DNA from 2 places in the Geobacillus sp. Sah69 genome. Region 1 is predicted to be linked to the other one. Evidence: a T-box and tRNA genes for the amino acid it is inferred to sense, from the RefSeq annotation. Region 1 holds a T-box; the other holds one or more tRNA genes.

Region 1 (3,383 bases):
GTTCCATCACTTTCGTCGGCACGACGACGTTGCCGAGCGACTTGCTCATTTTCCGCCCTTCGCCGTCCAAGACAAAGCCGTGGCTCAACACGCCTTTATACGGCGCTTTGCCGGTGACGGCAACGGCGGTGGACAGCGATGAGTTGAACCAGCCGCGGTATTGGTCGGAGCCTTCCAAGTACAAATCAGCCGGACGCACGAGATCGTCGCGTTCGACCAACACGGCTTGGTGCGACGAACCGGAGTCAAACCAGACATCCATAATGTCCGTTTCTTTCGTAAAGATGCCGTTCGGGCTCGACGGATGGGTGAATCCTTCCGGCAGCAAGTCTTTCGCCTCGCGTTCAAACCAGACGTTCGACCCGTATTGGCGGAACAAGTTCGACACATGCTCAATCGTCTCATCGGTGATGATCGGTTCACCGTTTTCGCCGTAAAAGACCGGAATCGGCACCCCCCAGGCGCGTTGGCGGGAAATGCACCAGTCGCCGCGGTCGCGCACCATGTTGTGGATGCGGATTTCCCCCCACTCCGGAATCCATTTCGTTTCCTTAATCGCTTGAAGCAGCTCGTTGCGGATTTTATCGATCGATGCAAACCATTGCGTTGTCGCCCGGAAAATCGTCGGCTGCTTTGTCCGCCAGTCGTGCGGATACGAGTGGGTGATAAACCCAAGCTTCAACAAAGCGCCGACTTCCTCAAGCTTCTGTGTAATCGCCTTGTTGGCGTCTTCGTAAAACATCCCGGCAAATCCCGGCGCTTCCTCGGTCATGTAGCCGCGCTCATCAACCGGGCAAAGGACCGGAAGCCCATATTTTTGCCCAACGAGAAAGTCGTCTTCCCCGTGGCCCGGCGCCGTATGGACGCAGCCGGTGCCGGCGTCGGTCGTGACGTGTTCGCCGCAGACGACAAGCGAGTCGCGCTCATAAAACGGATGTCTCGCCACGACGTATTCAAGCTCGTTTCCTTTGACCGTTTTGACGACCGACCATGCGTCCCAACCGATTTCTTTCGCCACCGATTCCGCCAAGGCGGCAGCGACGACATACCGTTTTCCGCCGACATCGACAACATGGTAATCCAAATCCGGATGAACCGCGATCGCTAAGTTCGCCGGAATCGTCCACGGCGTCGTCGTCCAAATGACGATTCGCTCATCGCCCTCAAGCACGCCTTTGCCGTCTTTCACCGGGAAGGCGACATAAATCGACGGCGAACGCTTGTCTTTATATTCGATTTCCGCTTCGGCGAGCGCCGATTCGCTTGACGGGGACCAATAGACCGGCTTCAACCCTTTGTAGATGAGCCCTTTTTTCGCCATTTCGCCGAACACTTTAATTTGCTGGGCTTCGTACTCCGGTTTGAGCGTAATGTACGGGTTGTCCCAGTCGCCGCGCACACCGAGCCGCTTGAACTGCCGGCGCTGGTTGTCGATTTGTTCATACGCGTATTGCTCGCACAACTTGCGAAACTCGGCGACGCTCATCGATTTGCGGTCGACGCCTTGCTTCGCGAGCGCCGTTTCGATCGGCAGTCCGTGCGTATCCCAGCCCGGCACGTACGGCGCGCAATAGCCGCTCATCGATTTGTAGCGGACGATGATATCTTTTAAAATTTTATTCAGCGCATGGCCCATATGAATGTCGCCGTTGGCATACGGCGGGCCGTCATGCAGGACAAACAGCGGCCGTCCTTTCGTCCGCTCCTGCACTTTCCGGTAAATGTCCATCTCTTCCCATTTTTTTTGCATTTCCGGCTCCCGCTTCGGCAAGTTGCCGCGCATCGGGAACTCGGTTTGCGGCATAAGCAGCGTCTCTTTGTAATCCATCCTTGCTCCTCCTTCGAACGATAGATTCCAAATAAAAAACCGTTCTCCCCCGGCAAGGGACGAGAACGGTCTCGCGGTACCACCCTTCTTGGCCATGCAAACGACGCACAGCCCACTTTTCATTCGTAACGGGAATGACGCGCCATGGCCTACTGGATGTTCGGCATGGAACTCCAGGGTGATGTTCACTCTTGCGCCGATGCCAGGCTTCCACCATCCCCGGCTCGCTGCGACCGGTCGTTCAAGAGCTACTATCCCTTTCATCGTCGATGACTATTTCACTATTCATCCTGAAAAAAGCCAACCGCCTCCCACGGCGGCTGGTGCAGTGATTTTTGCCAATGATTATACCCGACATGGCCTCGGTTCGTCAAGGCTGAGACAACGGCTCTTTCGCCTCTTCTTCGAGATCAGGCATCTCGTATTCCATCAACTCGTCCCAGTCACGGCTGTTGATCATATCGAGCTGCGCCTCAACGAGCATGCGGAAGCGAGCGCGGAACACTTTCGACTGCCGCTTGAGTTCTTCGATTTCCAGCGCGATTTTCCGCGATTTGGCCAGCGCGTCGCCGATGATGCGCTCCGCGTTTTTCTCCGCTTCTTTAATGATCAGCTTCGCCTCTTTTTGTGCGTTGCGCTTCACTTCTTCCGCTGCTTCCTGAGCCACAAGAATCGACTTATTTAACGTTTCTTCAATGTTGGAAAAGTAATTCAATTTTTCCGTCAGTTCGGCCACTTTTTCTTCCAGCTGCTTTTTTTCACGGATGAGCATTTCGTAATCTTTAATAATTTGATCCAAAAACTCATTCACTTCATCTTCGTCATACCCGCGAAATCCGCGGCTGAATTCCTTATTGTGAATATCCAATGGCGTCAACGGCACAATGGCCACCTCCGTCTCCATCATTCCTTTTCTTCCTTCATTCGACACGATCAGCCCATTTCCTGCTGCGATTCGATTATTTTTGACGGCCCAGCCGGATGCGCCAGCGTTCTTTTTTCGTCATCCCCTCGACGGAAAACAGCTTGCAGCGACCAAACCCGCGCGCCGACAGGACATCGCCCGGCCCGCATACAAAATCGGGCTTGTCCACCACCTTCCAGTTCACTTTGACGAGCCCGCTTTCAATGAGCGTCTTCGCTTTCTCGCGCGCGAGGCGGAACGCCTGGGCAAGCACCGCATCGAGCCTTAGAGAAGACACCGTGACCGTTCCTTCCTCCCACGTTTCGGCAAGCGGCATGGCAGCTGACAGCGGCAACAGCTCAAGCGAAACCGGCGCTTTGCCGATCGTCCCGACATGGAGGCGAATGTAATCGGCCACCTCGGCGGCGGCAAAAAATTGGATCTCTCCTCCTTGGACGAGAATGTCGCCGAACTTGCCCCGCCGCAAGCCGAGCGACATGAGCGCTCCTAAGACGTCGCGGTGTTCAAGGGAAACGAATTTGCCTGGATAGCGGACAGCGAACAAGGCGATGTCATAATCCTCCTCATTCGGTTCGAAATACGGCGGATACAAAAGCGCCCGCTTCCGCTCGACAAACAAAGCGCCGCCGA
Region 2 (3,383 bases), on a different contig from region 1:
AAATGAAGCTTAGAGTGTTATCTTAACCATGAGCCATTAGCTCAGTAGGTAGAGCAACGAGCGATGCATCATCGAGTTGGCTTCGAGTTGTCCCGACGCATCTTGCATCTTCGAATATGCTAGTAGAGGAAGGGACATCGTTCACTGTGAGTGTATACCCAACCATGAGCCATTAGCTCAGTAGGTAGAGCATCTGACTTTTAATCAGAGGGTCGGAGGTTCGAGTCCTCCATGGCTCATCGTCTTGCGGAAGTAGTTCAGCGGTAGAACACCACCTTGCCAAGGTGGGGGTCGCGGGTTCGAGCCCCGTCTTCCGCTCCACTTCCGCCGGGGTGGCGGAATTGGCAGACGCACAGGACTTAAAATCCTGGGGTAGGTGACTACCGTGCCGGTTCGAGTCCGGCCCTCGGCACGTGCGCTCGTAGCTCAATTGGATAGAGCATCTGACTACGGATCAGAAGGTTAGGGGTTCGAATCCTCTCGAGCGCGTTTTGTCGGGAAGTAGCTCAGCTTGGTAGAGCACACGGTTCGGGTCCGTGAGGTCGCAGGTTCAAATCCTGTCTTCCCGATTTATCATGGGGCCTTAGCTCAGCTGGGAGAGCGCCTGCTTTGCAAGCAGGAGGTCATCGGTTCGATCCCGATAGGCTCCACCTTTTGACTTAAATTTGGCGGTGTAGCTCAGCTGGCTAGAGCGTACGGTTCATACCCGTGAGGTCGGGGGTTCGATCCCCTCCACCGCCACCATTATCGGACCTTTAGCTCAGCTGGTTAGAGCAGACGGCTCATAACCGTCCGGTCGTAGGTTCGAGTCCTACAAGGTCCACCATTATTATTATTGTTGCTTTTTTGGAGGAGTACCCAAGTGGTTGAAGGGGTCGGTCTTGAAAACCGAGAGGCGCCGCAAGGCGCGCGGGGGTTCGAATCCCTCCTCCTCCGCCATGCACTTTAAAATCGTGCCGGCTTAGCTCAATTGGTAGAGACGAGCATTCGCATCGTTGAATCTGCTTCGAGTTGTCCCGACGCATCCCACTTCTTTGAATAAGCTTGCAGAGGAAGGGACACCTAGCATTTGACTTCCTCGAATCAGCTTGTAGAGGAAGAGGCACAACCGAGCAGATCATATGAGCCAGTAACTCATGTTAAATGTGCCGGCTTAGCTCAATTGGTAGAGCAACTGACTTGTAATCAGTAGGTTGCGGGTTCAAGTCCTGCAGCCGGCACCAGAACGAGGCGACTATGGCGAAGTGGTTAACGCACCAGATTGTGGCTCTGGCATGCGTGGGTTCGATTCCCACTAGTCGCCCTTTTCATTATATTATATTCTATATTTGCGGGTGTAGTTTAGTGGTAAAACCTCAGCCACGAGCATCTGCATCATCGAATTAGCTTCGAGTTGCCCCGACGCATCTGGCTTCTATGAATCAGCTGGTAGAGGAAGGGGCATGGAAATAGCGTGGCGGATGTTAAGCCAAATATTATGCGGGTGTAGTTTAGTGGTAAAACCTCAGCCTTCCAAGCTGATGTCGTGGGTTCGATTCCCATCACCCGCTTTTGATGGGCCTATAGCTCAGCTGGTCAGAGCGCACGCCTGATAAGCGTGAGGTCGGTGGTTCAAGTCCACTTAGGCCCATTATTTTCCATTGAATATTTTTGGGTCATTCGCTATAATAATGGGCGAACAATGCCCCATTGTTCCACAGCAAAATCGGAGCGACGAGCTTCACATCTTCGAATTTGCTGCGAGTTGCCTCGACGCATCTCGCTTCCTAGAATTAGCGCTGGCAGAGGAAGGGACAGGGCAAGTATTGGGCTAGCTTTCTTACTCATCATTCCGCAATAGCTCAGCGGTAGAGCAACCGGCTGTTAACCGGTAGGTCGTAGGTTCGAATCCTACTTGCGGAGCCATTTCTTTGGAGAAGTACCCAAGTGGCTGAAGGGGACGGTTTGCTAAACCGTTAGGTCGCAGTTTTGCGGCGCGCGGGTTCAAATCCCGCCTTCTCCGCCATAATGGCCCGTTGGTCAAGTGGTTAAGACACCGCCCTTTCACGGCGGTAACACGGGTTCGAATCCCGTACGGGTCACTGGTTGCTGGCACCAGAGATTCTGGTGCCCTTTTGTACAATTTCTTTTGTCGATTTTTGCGTTTTTTCTTGCGATGCGTGTGGAAGTCTGTTATAATATCTCTCGTTAGCTTTAAAATTACGTTATGATTGTTGGGGACAACGCAGTGTTTCGTTTCGTTAAAGAACGAGGCATTGCGTTTTTTTATTTACCACCCTAAACCGAGAAGACCCTCACTTCCACGCGTGAGCGTAGGGAGAGAGTTCAGGTAGGGAGGGAGTCCCCCGTTTCCAACGGCAGGAAAGTGGGGGGAGAAGATCAAACGAACAATTGGGCGTCGGCTTCGCCGCCATGAATTTGCACAAACATCGTTTGGATGGCTTGAAGATGGCGCTTGGCGGTTTCTTCTGGCGTTGATGGGAGAAAGTAAACGATTTGCAAAGCGTTTTTCGTTTCTCTCGTCACGGCGGTCCGCTCCGAATCGACGATCGGACTGCCAAACGGCCCTCGTTCATCTTTGCTGACGAGTTTGTTGGCAAAGTTGACTGTGCGGCCGTTTAACGCGATGTATTCATCTTTTTCCGTGCCGATCGTGAGCGTCACTGTCCCGTTGATGCGGTCTAGATCATAGATGCCGAGCGGAATTTTATAATAGAGTGAAAAAAAGTTGTTTATGTCTGCCGCTGAATGGATAGGCGGAATGAAGCTTTTTTTCTGGATGCGTCGGTACAGGCTTTCACTTGACGGTCGATAGCGGCTTGGGTCCGTTCCGATTTGTTTGAAAGTACGGCGCCATTCGACCATTTCAGGAATGTCGGCAATCGACTTTTCCTGCAGCTCGATGTAAAGAGATTCTTGAAACAGCTCAAGCCGCCCCCTTAACATTTGCGGTGAATCGCTGACCTCGATATGATAATAGCGGATGACGCCGAATTTACCAGAAGGAAGGCGTTGCTTTAGTTGTTCTGATATCACGCATTTCATCTTGATCACCTCGGATTTCATTTTACCATATATGACGAAAGGAGGGAAAACGATGGATGTTATGGCATTAAAGCAGGAAGTCATTGAGTACAGTCGGTCAATCGGCATTGATAAAATCGGATTTGCGAGCGCTGATCCGTTTGTGGAATTAAAGGAACGGCTGCGCCGCCAGCAGGAGCTCGGCTATCAGTCCGGTTTTGAGGAACCAGATATTGAGAAACGGACGAATCCTTCATTGCTTCTTCCGGAAGCAAAATCGATTATTGCCATTGCTCTTGCCTATCCGTCTAAAATGAAAAATGCGCCGCGGGGGACAAAGACGGAACGGCGCGGCGTTT

The links. The T-box of region 1 lies ahead of ileS (isoleucine--tRNA ligase). A T-box ahead of a tRNA ligase gene usually reads a tRNA of that ligase, here a tRNA-Ile.
Region 2: it has a tRNA-Ile gene. The T-box ahead of ileS (isoleucine--tRNA ligase) is inferred to sense a tRNA for this amino acid. The anticodon was not compared.

Annotation. Positions count from the first base shown of each region.
Region 1 covers NZ_LLKS01000025.1:15,162-18,544, forward strand. Annotated here, with positions in the region: gene ileS (isoleucine--tRNA ligase) at 1-1,828, opposite strand, end outside; T-box leader at 1,881-2,101, opposite strand; gene AP057_RS04645 (DivIVA domain-containing protein) at 2,199-2,711, opposite strand; gene AP057_RS04650 (RNA-binding protein) at 2,788-3,383, opposite strand, start outside.
Region 2 covers NZ_LLKS01000008.1:1,978-5,360, forward strand. Annotated here, with positions in the region: tRNA gene AP057_RS00920 (tRNA-Lys) at 167-239, shown strand; tRNA gene AP057_RS00925 (tRNA-Gly) at 247-321, shown strand; tRNA gene AP057_RS00930 (tRNA-Leu) at 327-412, shown strand; tRNA gene AP057_RS00935 (tRNA-Arg) at 416-489, shown strand; tRNA gene AP057_RS00940 (tRNA-Pro) at 496-569, shown strand; tRNA gene AP057_RS00945 (tRNA-Ala) at 578-650, shown strand; tRNA gene AP057_RS00950 (tRNA-Met) at 668-744, shown strand; tRNA gene AP057_RS00955 (tRNA-Ile) at 750-826, shown strand; tRNA gene AP057_RS00960 (tRNA-Ser) at 849-939, shown strand; tRNA gene AP057_RS00965 (tRNA-Thr) at 1,148-1,223, shown strand; tRNA gene AP057_RS00970 (tRNA-His) at 1,231-1,303, shown strand; tRNA gene AP057_RS00975 (tRNA-Gly) at 1,480-1,550, shown strand; tRNA gene AP057_RS00980 (tRNA-Ile) at 1,557-1,630, shown strand; tRNA gene AP057_RS00985 (tRNA-Asn) at 1,831-1,905, shown strand; tRNA gene AP057_RS00990 (tRNA-Ser) at 1,913-2,005, shown strand; tRNA gene AP057_RS00995 (tRNA-Glu) at 2,010-2,081, shown strand; gene AP057_RS01000 (B3/4 domain-containing protein) at 2,380-3,045, opposite strand; gene queG (tRNA epoxyqueuosine(34) reductase QueG) at 3,098-3,383, shown strand, end outside.